Regions from separate parts of the Altererythrobacter sp. B11 genome, predicted to be linked through region 2. Evidence: predicted binding sites of a transcription regulator. Region 2 holds the regulator's gene; each other region holds the start of a gene.
What was found. The regulator LexA, encoded in region 2, represses DNA repair genes until DNA is damaged. The targets are predictions, from matches to a motif close to GTTCCNCNCTTGTTCT.
Positions count from the first base shown of each region.

Region 1: the regulator LexA is predicted to act here: its motif matches at 1,814-1,829, upstream of rmuC (DNA recombination protein RmuC).
Region 3: the regulator LexA is predicted to act here: its motif matches at 1,551-1,566, upstream of AEB_RS09085 (recA-like protein).

Region 1 covers NZ_AP018498.1:3,051,566-3,054,839, forward strand. Annotated here, with positions in the region: gene AEB_RS14535 (hypothetical protein) at 1-358, opposite strand, end outside; gene rmuC (DNA recombination protein RmuC) at 355-1,797, opposite strand; gene AEB_RS14545 (formate--tetrahydrofolate ligase) at 2,044-3,274, shown strand, end outside.
Region 2 covers NZ_AP018498.1:2,267,531-2,270,804, reverse strand. Annotated here, with positions in the region: gene moaC (cyclic pyranopterin monophosphate synthase MoaC) at 14-484, shown strand; gene AEB_RS10840 (molybdopterin molybdotransferase MoeA) at 481-1,686, shown strand; gene lexA (transcriptional repressor LexA) at 1,756-2,457, shown strand; gene AEB_RS10830 (ComEC/Rec2 family competence protein) at 2,489-3,274, opposite strand, start outside.
Region 3 covers NZ_AP018498.1:1,890,939-1,894,212, forward strand. Annotated here, with positions in the region: gene AEB_RS09075 (amino acid permease) at 1-889, shown strand, start outside; gene AEB_RS09080 (pyridoxamine 5'-phosphate oxidase family protein) at 950-1,420, opposite strand; gene AEB_RS09085 (recA-like protein) at 1,584-2,294, shown strand; gene AEB_RS09090 (Y-family DNA polymerase) at 2,533-3,274, shown strand, end outside.

The sequences.
Region 1 (3,274 bases), 780 kb from region 2:
GCTGGCTCCACAGGTCGGAATCGGGTGCGCTCAGCCGGGCACGCAGTTCCTGCGTGCCGCCGCCGCCGCCGAAATCGAGCTTGATGTCGCTGGCGGCGAGCGCGGCGAAGCCGTCCACATCGCGCGCCTTCACCACTTCGGCCAGTTTCTGGCGGAAGGCATCGGCGCCTTCCAGCCCCACGCACTCGTCACGCGGGGCGTAAGGCCCTTCGGCCACATGGGGCGTCTCGGTGGGATCGCCCTGCGCCACATCCACGATGTTCTCGGCGGCTTCCTCTACCGTGTCCGACGGCGCGCTTTCCTGGCTGCAGGCACCAAGCACCAGCGCCGCCGCGGCAATCCCAATTCCGAACCTCATCCCGATCCTTCCACTCCCTCCATCGGGCCGTTCTCCACGAGACGCGGACCATCCGTTTCCTCTATATCCGCAGCCGTATAACGCGGCGCGCTTTCGACCAGCTGAACCTCTTCGGCATCGCGTTTGCCGGTTTCGATTCCCTTGTCGCGCAATTTGCGAGCGGAGGACAGGACGTTCCGCTCATAGCTGCCGACAAATTTGTTGTAATTGGTCACGGCAGTTTCAAGGCCCGAACCGACACGTTTGAGATGATCGCCGGCAATGGCGATGCGGTCATAGAGTTCCGTGGCCAGCTGGCCGATTGCCCGCGCCTCCTGCGCCAGCGCATCCTGCCGCCACACCTGCGCCACGGTGCGGGCGATGGCGACGAGATTGGTAGGCGTGGCCAGCAGGACGTTGTTCCTGAAAGCGAAGTCCCACAAATCCGGATCGCTTTCCAAGGCGGCGGCGACGAAATGCTCGCCCGGCACGAACATCACGACATAGTCCGGCGCCTCTTCGAACTGGCTCTGATAGCTCTTCGCGCCGAGCTGCTGCACATGGGTCTTCATGGAGCGCGCATGGGCCAGCAGAGCAAGGCGGCGCACCTCGCCCTCGTCCGTCTCGAAGGCTTCCTGATAGGCCTTGAGCGACACTTTGGCGTCGATCACCAGCATCTTCTTCCCGGGAATTCGCACGATCGCGTCGGGGCGCAGCCGGCCGTCCTCCGTGTCGATCGACTGTTCCAGGAAGAAATCGGTGTGCTGGGTGAGACCGCATTGTTCCAGCACATTCTGCAACGCACGCTCGCCCCACCGCCCGCGCGCCTTGGGCGCATTGGTGAGCGCGCTGGACAGCTTCATCGCTTCCGCCTGCACCGCCTGCTGCCCTTCGCGCATCGACTGGATCAGTCCCGTGAGCTGGCCGAAGGCATCCACCCGCTTCGCTTCCAGCTCGCTCACCTGGCGCTCATAGCTCTTCAGCCGTTCGTCCACCGGGCGCAGCAGCGCCGCCATGGCTTCCTTGCTCGCCTTCTCCGAATTGCCGAAGCGTTCGGTGGCATTCTTCAGGAATTCTTCCTGTGCGCGGCCCAGCACCTTCGTCCCGGTGAGCTGGAACTCCTTCAGCAGTTCCGCCCGCGCGTCCATCAGCAGGCGCTTCTGCTCCTCGAAATTGGCGGCATTAGCCTTCAGCGTGGCGAGTTCGGCGCCGAGCCGTTCGCGTTCCCCCCGCACAGCCTCCAGCTGCTCGGCCAGAGCCTCCGCCCGCTGGGCGCGCACGCTGGCATTTTCCAGATCGACGATCGCCTGGCGGAAGCGGCCGTCCAGCTCCTCTGCCCGCGAATGACTTTCGCCGTGGCGCTGCTTCCACTCCGCCACGGGCCGCGAGCCCATGAACCAGCCGAGCCCCGCGCCCGCCAGAAGGGCGACGATAAGAAGTATGGCGAAGAGGGGATCCATGACACCTGCCGCAAAGGGAACGAAAATGGAACGTAACGGCGACGCATGGTGCCCGCAACCCCGCTGCGGCAACAATCCACCGCCCGCCCGTCATCAGCCCGCAAGAATCGGGCTTGAGCATTCCGCCCGGAAGATTGTATGGACCGCTTACAATTCGTGATTACGAAATTTTCGTGATTGCGAAAAATCTGCGGCACGAGCCGCCGGAATTCGACTTGGCAATTGCCCCCAACGGAGAGGACACCGATGCCCACCGATATCGAGATCGCCCGTCAGGCTACCCTGATCCCCATCACCGAAGTGGCCAAGAAGGCCGGCGTGCCGGACGATGCGCTGATCCCCTATGGCAAGTACAAGGCCAAGGTGGACACGGCGGCGCTGCCCAAGGATTCGAACGGCAAGCTGATCCTCGTCACCGCGATCAACCCGACTCCGGCCGGCGAAGGCAAGACCACGACCTCGGTCGGCCTCAGCGACGCGCTGCACCTGATCGGCAAGAAGACCATGCTGTGCCTGCGTGAGCCGAGCCTGGGCCCGTGCTTCGGCGTCAAGGGCGGCGGCGCCGGCGGCGGCAAGAGCCAGGTCATGCCGATGGACGAGATCAACCTGCACTTCACGGGTGACTTCCACGCCATCACCAGCGCGCACAATCTGCTGAGCGCGATGATCGACAACTCGATCTACTGGGGCAACCCGAACGACATCGACCTGCGCCGCGTGACCTGGCGCCGCGTGCTGGACATGAACGATCGCGCGCTGCGCCAGATCGTCGGCCCGCTCGGCGGCGTGTCGAACGGCTTCCCGCGCGAAACCGGCTTCGACATCACCGTGGCGTCCGAAATCATGGCGATCCTGTGCCTCGCCAGCGATCTCGACGATCTGCAGAAGCGCCTGGGCGACATCATCATCGGCTATCGCCGCGACAAGACCCCGGTGTTCTGCCGCGACATCAAGGCCGACCGCGCGATGACCGTGCTGCTGAAGGACGCGATCCTGCCGAACCTGGTGCAGACGCTGGAAAACAACCCGGCCTTCCTGCACGGCGGCCCCTTCGCCAACATCGCCCATGGCTGCAACTCGGTGATCGCCACCAAGACCGCGCTGCAGATGGCCGACTACGTCGTGACCGAGGCCGGCTTCGGCGCCGACCTGGGTGCCGAGAAGTTCATGGACATCAAGTGCCGCCTCGCCGGCCTCAAGCCCGACGCGATCGTGCTGGTAGCGACGGTCCGCTCGCTCAAGATGAACGGCGGCGTGCCCAAGGCCGACCTCACCAAGGGTGAGAATGTCGAGGCCGTCCGCGCCGGTTCGGTCAACCTCAAGCGCCATATCGAGAACGTGAAGAAGTTCGGCATCACGCCGACCATCGCGATCAATCACTTCTATCTCGATACCGATGCCGAGATCGCCGTGATCAAGGAAATGGCCGAGAGCTATGGCGCCGATGCCGTGATCTGCAAGCACTGGGCCGAAGGCG
Region 2 (3,274 bases):
AAAAGCAGATCCGATGACCAGGCTTACCCATCTCGACGAGAGCGGCGCGGCGCGCATGGTGGATGTCGGCGGCAAGCCGGAAACGGCACGCAGCGCTACCGCTACGGGCCGCATTCGCATGAGCCCGGAAGCACTTCATGCGATCCGGGACGGCAGCGGGCCCAAGGGCGACGTGCTGGCCGCCGCGCGCATCGCCGGCATCATGGCGGCCAAGCGCACGGGTGACCTGATTCCGCTGTGCCACCCCCTCGCGCTGGACGCGGTGACGGTGGACTTCACCTTCGCGGATGACAGCGTGGAGGTGACCGCGCGCGCCTCGCTCACCGGCCGCACCGGCGTGGAGATGGAAGCGATGACAGCCGTCTCCCTCGCGCTGCTGACGATTTACGACATGGCCAAGGCGATCGACAAGGGCATGGTAATCGAGAGCATCCGCCTGCTGGAAAAGACCGGCGGCAAGAGCGGCACCTGGCGCGCGGCATGAGTCTGCCGGAACCCATTCCGCTTGGTGAGGCGCAGGCGCGGCTGCTCGCAATGGCAGAGCCGCGCGGCAGCGAAACCCTGCCGGTCGAGGCGGCATTGGGGCGCTTTCTTGCGGCCGAGCTGGCAGCGCAGCGCGATCAGCCGGCGGCGGACCTCTCGGCCATGGATGGCTATGCCATGCGCGCGGATGATCTCTCCGGTCCGTGGAAGGTGGTGGGCGAAAGCGCGGCCGGGCACCCGTTTGCGGGCGCGCTCCGGCGGGGAGAAGCGATCCGCATCTCCACCGGCGCGCTGATGCCGGCAGAAGGTGGGGCCGTTCTGCTGCAGGAAGAGGCGGTGGGAGAGGGTGAGCGGCTCACGCTCGCCCCCGCAGGAGAGGCTGCGCCGCGTCATGTGCGCCGAGCGGGCTTTGATTTCCGCCGCGGGGCTGGCCTGCTCGCGGGCGGCACCCGGCTCGGCCCGGCGCAGATCGCCCTCGCAATCTCCGCCGGCCATGCCTCGGTGCCTGTCGGCCAGCGCCCCGCGCTCGTCGTGATCGACAGCGGGGACGAACTGGCCGAGACGCCCGAGAACTGTCCGCCGCATCGCATTCCCGCCAGTAACGGGGCCATGCTCGCTGCCATGGCCGCGCCTTGGGCTGGATCGGTCATGCGGATCGGTCCGGTCAGGGACGATCTTGGCGCCCTTGCAGACGCTCTCGCCCGTACCGAAGGGGCCGATGTGGTGGTCACCAGCGGCGGAGCGTCGGTGGGCGATCACGATCTTGTCCGCCCCGCGCTGGAGGCCTGGGGTGCGCGGATCGATTTCTGGCGCGTGGCGATGAAGCCGGGCAAGCCGCTGCTGGTGGCCCGGCGCGGGCGGCAGATCGTGCTCGGTCTGCCGGGTAATCCGGTGTCGAGCTATGTCACCGCGTTCCTTTTCCTGCTGCCGCTGCTGCGCCGCATCGCCGGCGCGGCGGAGCCCCTTCCCCGCCTTCTCGGCTTCCCCCTGGCCGGCGATTTGCCCGGCGTGGGCGGGCGGCTGGAATTCGTCCGCGCGCGCCTCGATCCCGGCGGGCTCGCGCCGATCGCGCAGCAGGACAGCAGCGCCCTTGCCGCGCTGGGCAGCGCAGACGCGCTGATCCGGCGGGAGATCGGCGCCCCCGCAGCGCGGGCAGGAGAGATGGTTCAGGCCTATCTGCTCGAGAATGGCGGAATTGCTTGACGGGCAAGCGCGGGTTGCCTAATTGTTCCATGTTCGTTCCCGAATTGGAACATCTCGAGGAGTGGCTTCATGTTGACCGCCAAACAGCACGAGCTCCTGCTTTTCATCCAGCGGCGGCTGGAGGAATCAGGCATTTCCCCGTCTTTCGAGGAAATGAAGGAGGCGCTCGACCTGAAGAGCAAATCGGGGGTCCATCGCCTGATTTCCGCTCTCGAGGAACGCGGCTTCATCCGCCGCCTGCCCAATCGCGCCCGCGCGCTGGAAGTGCTGCGCCAGCCTGAAGACCGGACGGCATCGCTGCGGCAGGCCGCCAATGATACGGGCTCGTCCGCCTCTGTGGTCGGCAAGGTGGCCACGGCACCGCGCGCGGCCCCTTCCCCGGCCAATGACGTGATCGAAATCCCCCTCCACGGGCGCATTGCCGCGGGCGTACCCATCGAAGCGCTGGAGGACAGCCGCGTGCTGCCGGTTCCCGCCGCCCTGCTGGGCGCGGGGGAGCATTACGCGCTAGAGGTATCCGGCGACTCCATGGTGGAAGCGGGTATTTTTGACGGCGATTATGCGCTCGTCCGCCGCACCGATACGGCGCGGGACGGCGAAATCGTGGTCGCGCTGGTGCGCGATGAAGAGGCTACGCTCAAATATCTGCGGCGGGAAAACGGCATGATCCGGCTCGATCCCGCCAACGCCTCCTACGATCCGCAATTCTTCCGCCCTGATGAGGTGAAGGTTCAGGGCAAGCTCGCGGGCCTGCTGCGCCGCTACCACTGAGGGGCTGAGGCCCCACTTTGGTGAGGGCGGGTCAGCGGCGGCTCCGCTGCACGCCGGCGCGCCACCAACCGTGGTCGCCCTGCCCCTCCGCCACCGTGTCGATGTGCCGGCTGGCAAGCACGATTGCGAGGCCGCCGGTTTCGCTCAGCATGCGCCGGTCGGCCCGCAGCCAGCGCGGCCGACAACTGGCCGGCAGCCAGCGATCGGCGATGACGATGTCGGCCCGCTCGCAGGCCGCTGCCAGTGCCCGCTCAGCGATGATCTCCCGGCTACGGCTCATCAGGATGTGCCAGTCCCGCCCACCCCGCCGCAGGGAGACGACGCAGAAGTCACGCGAGCACCTCGCTCCCGGCCAGTCCGCCATCGCCACCGGCTCCCCTTCAAGGGCAGCCATCTGCAGGAGATTGTCCTTCGCATAGTCGCTGCGGCTGTCGCGCAGCATGATCAGCCGCTCATCCTCGCCCACGATTCCGACATGACGCCCGTCGCCGGAGATCAGCAGGTCCGGCCGCGGGGTTGCCAGCAGCAGCAGGGTCGCCAGCGCCGTGGGAACGAGACCGAGCAGCCGCATCCGTCCGCGCCACAGCGCCAGCCACAGCCCACCCGCAAGGAACAGGGCGAAGGTCGGGCCGCCCATCTGCGGCATCAGCTTGACGGCCCCCGCCTGCCCGGCGGTGAGATAGGCGATGAAGAGCAGGAGATCGAGCGACTTGCCGGCCATCCACCAGAACGGCGCGCCCAGCCCGGCGAGGTCCAGCACCAGCGCCAATGCAATCAGCGGCATGGACAGAAAGGTCACGAGCGGAATGGCTACTAC
Region 3 (3,274 bases), 380 kb from region 2:
CTTCTTCGCCTATGTGGGCTTCGACGCGGTCTCCACCGCGGCGGAAGAAACCAAGAATCCGCAGCGCAACGTGCCGATCGGCCTGATCGGCAGCCTCGCGATCTGTACGGTGTTCTACCTGCTCGTTGCCGCAGGCGCGATCGGCGCAATCGGGGCGCAGCCCGTCTCCGGCCCCGGCGGCGCCATCCTTGCGCCCGGCACGCCCGAATTCGCCGCCCGGTGCCAGTCACTCGCGGGCATGGGGTCGGAACCGCTGGTCTGCTCGCGCGAGGCGCTGGCCCATGTGCTGCGCTCGATCGGCTGGCAGCGGGTGGGTGACCTGATCGGTGTTGCCGCCTTCCTCGCCCTGCCTTCGGTCATCCTCATCATGCTGTTCGGCCAGACGCGCATCTTCTTCGTCATGGCGCGCGACGGGCTGCTGCCCGAAAGGCTGGCGGTGATCCATCCGCGGTGGAAAACGCCGCATGTGGTGACGATGATCACCGGCGTTGCCGTGGCGTTCTTCGCCGCGTTCCTGCCGGTGGGCCAACTGGCGGACATCTCCAATTCGGGCACGCTATTCGCCTTCTTCATGGTGGCGCTGGCGGTGCTGATCCTCCGGCGCACCCAGCCGGACCGGCCGCGTCCGTTCCGCACCCCGCTGGTGTGGGTGGTGGCGCCGCTGGCGATCCTCGGCACGGTGGGGCTCTATGTGAATCTGCCCTTCGAAGCGAAGATGGTCCTGCCGGTGTGGGGCGGAGCCGGGCTCGTGGTCTATTTCCTCTACGGCTATCGCAAAAGCCATGTGGGCCGCGGCATCATCGATGTGCATGAGGATGATGCCGATGCACCCCCGATGCCGGTGCCGCCCATGCCCGATGCACACACCCCGGGCGGCAAGGACGCCTGAAATGGATAAGCAAAGGGCCGCCCTGTAAGGGCGGCCCTGCGCGTGACATGCCGTGGCGTGTCAGAGAGTGGTTTCGGTATGTTCCTCGCGCGCATCCTCGCGCGTGTCGAAGCCCAGCAGCATCTTGGTGTTGTCGATAAAGCCGAGGTCGCTGTTCCACAGCTCCGCCCGGCCCAGATCCATGCGCAGCATCAGCAGGTTGGGATCATCCTTCCCGCCGGGAAACCACGCCTCGATCACGCTGTTCCACTGCTTCTCCAGCCGTTCGCGACTGGTTTCGGTAATCAGCGTGCCCGAAAAGCGGGCGAACATCTCGTGCCCCTTGCTGGAGAAGGTAGCGGTTGCCCCTCCGCCCTGGGCAAGGGTGTTGCTCTTGCCGGTGAAGAACCAGATCGCGCTGTTGGCGTGCTTGTCCAGCTGGGCTGTCATCGGCACCGCGCTGTGCGGGTCGGAATCCAGCTGCAGGAACAGCATGGGGCTGTCGTCCAGCGCCTTCCAGAACTTCTGTTTCAATTCCTCGGTATCGGACATCTCAGGCGCTCCTGACAAAATTGAGTAGTCCCCGCTGCAACGGGACTGCGGGCGGATCGGTTCCTCCCCGGCTCTGCGGGGGACAATTGAGGAGGCCGGGGCAGGGCTCCCTTGCGAATCGGGAAAGGTTGGAACATAAAGAGAACAATAGAGTCCAAGCCGCATGGAAAAGCCCCATCTCCCTTCTGCAGCCGCATTTTCTTCCACCCTCTCCGCCCTGCGCTGGCGGCCCGGGCTGGAAGGGGCGCGGCATAGCGAGATATTCGCCGCGAGCGGCGAAGGAGGCGGCGTGGGCGCAGCTCTGGCATTGGCACGGGATGCCCTGCGAGCCCGTCCCTGCGACAGGGAGGAAGGGCGCAGCTTCCTGTGGGTGCAGGATGCCGCTTCGATCCGCCTGACCGGTCGCCCCTATTGGGCCGGCTTGCCGGAGGATCTGCGTCGCGATGTGATCCATGTCGTTGCCGCCAAGGCCGAAGATGCGCTGTTTGCGCTGGAGGAGGGGCTGCGTTGCCGGGATCTTGCCTGCGTGATCGGGGAGATTGCCGGCAATCCGCGGGCGCTGGATTTCACCGCCTCCCGGCGTCTGAGCCTGGCGGCGGAAAAGCATGGCGTGCCGCTGTTCCTCGTCCGCCACGATGCGGCGCCTGATCTGTCTTCCGCGCGGATGCGCTGGCAGGTGCGCTCGGCCCCCTCCGATCCACCCCGCTGGAATGCGGCCGCGCCCGGTACACCTGCCTGGCAGGCCGAACTGTTCCGCGCGCGCAGCCACCCTCCCGGAGAATGGCTGCTGTGGGAGGAGCAGGGGCGCCTGCAGGCTGTGCCGGCGGGGGAAGAAAGTGCCGGAGGCCTGGGCGGCAGGCGGGCGCGAGGGTGAGGGCAGCGTGCTATCCGCCGATCCTGACCGGAGCGCTCTTGCCGATCCCGCCGGCGGGCGCCGGATTCTCGCCGTCTGGCTGGCGCGGCTGGCGGTGGACCGGTGGCGGCTGGGGCAAGGCTGCGCGCCGGGGCAAGCCGCCGATAGCTTTCCCACGGCACTGATTGCCGAAACCGCGCATGGCCCGCGGATAGAAGCGGCCAATGAGGCTGGGCTCGCTGCCGGTGCGCAGGTGGGCATGATGCTGGCCGATGCGCGCACCCTGTGCCCGCAGATCAAGGTGGCGCCTGCCGATCCCGGCGGCGATCTCGCCTTTCTGGAGACGCTCGCCCTGTGGGCGCAACGCTGGGGTCCGTGGAGCGCGATCGATCCCCCCGACGGCCTGCTGGTGGATGTCAGCGCGGTGGCGCATCTCTTCGGGGGAGAGGCGGCGCTGCTGGGCGATGTCGCCCGGCACATGAGGCGGCGCGGTCTCACCGTGCGCACGGCCATCGCTCCAACGGCTGGGGCGGCATGGGCGCTCGCCCACCATGGCGTGGATCAGGCCATTCTACCCTGCAGTCAGGCCGGGCAGGGGGAGATTCCCGAGATGCTGGCCAGGCTGCCGGTCGCTGCCCTGCGGCTGGATGGGGATGTGGTGGTCACCTTGCGCAGGCTTGGCCTCAAGAAACTATCCGATCTCAATGGAATTGAACGAGATTCTGTGCAGCGGCGGTTCTTCAACAAGCGTTCGCCCGCGGCCAATCCTTTGCTGCGGATGGACCAATTGCTGGGCCTCATTCCCGAACCGCTGCTGCCGGTTGCTGCGCCATGCCCGCCGCTGGTGCAGCGCCGCCTGCTGGAACCCATTCGCCACCGTGCCTTGCTGGATCAGGTGGTGGCCGATCTTTCGGCGGACATGGCGCGCGAACTGGAAGGGCGGGGCGTCGGGGCGCGACGGCTGGAGCTTGGCCTGTGGCGCGTGGATGGCGATATTGCCC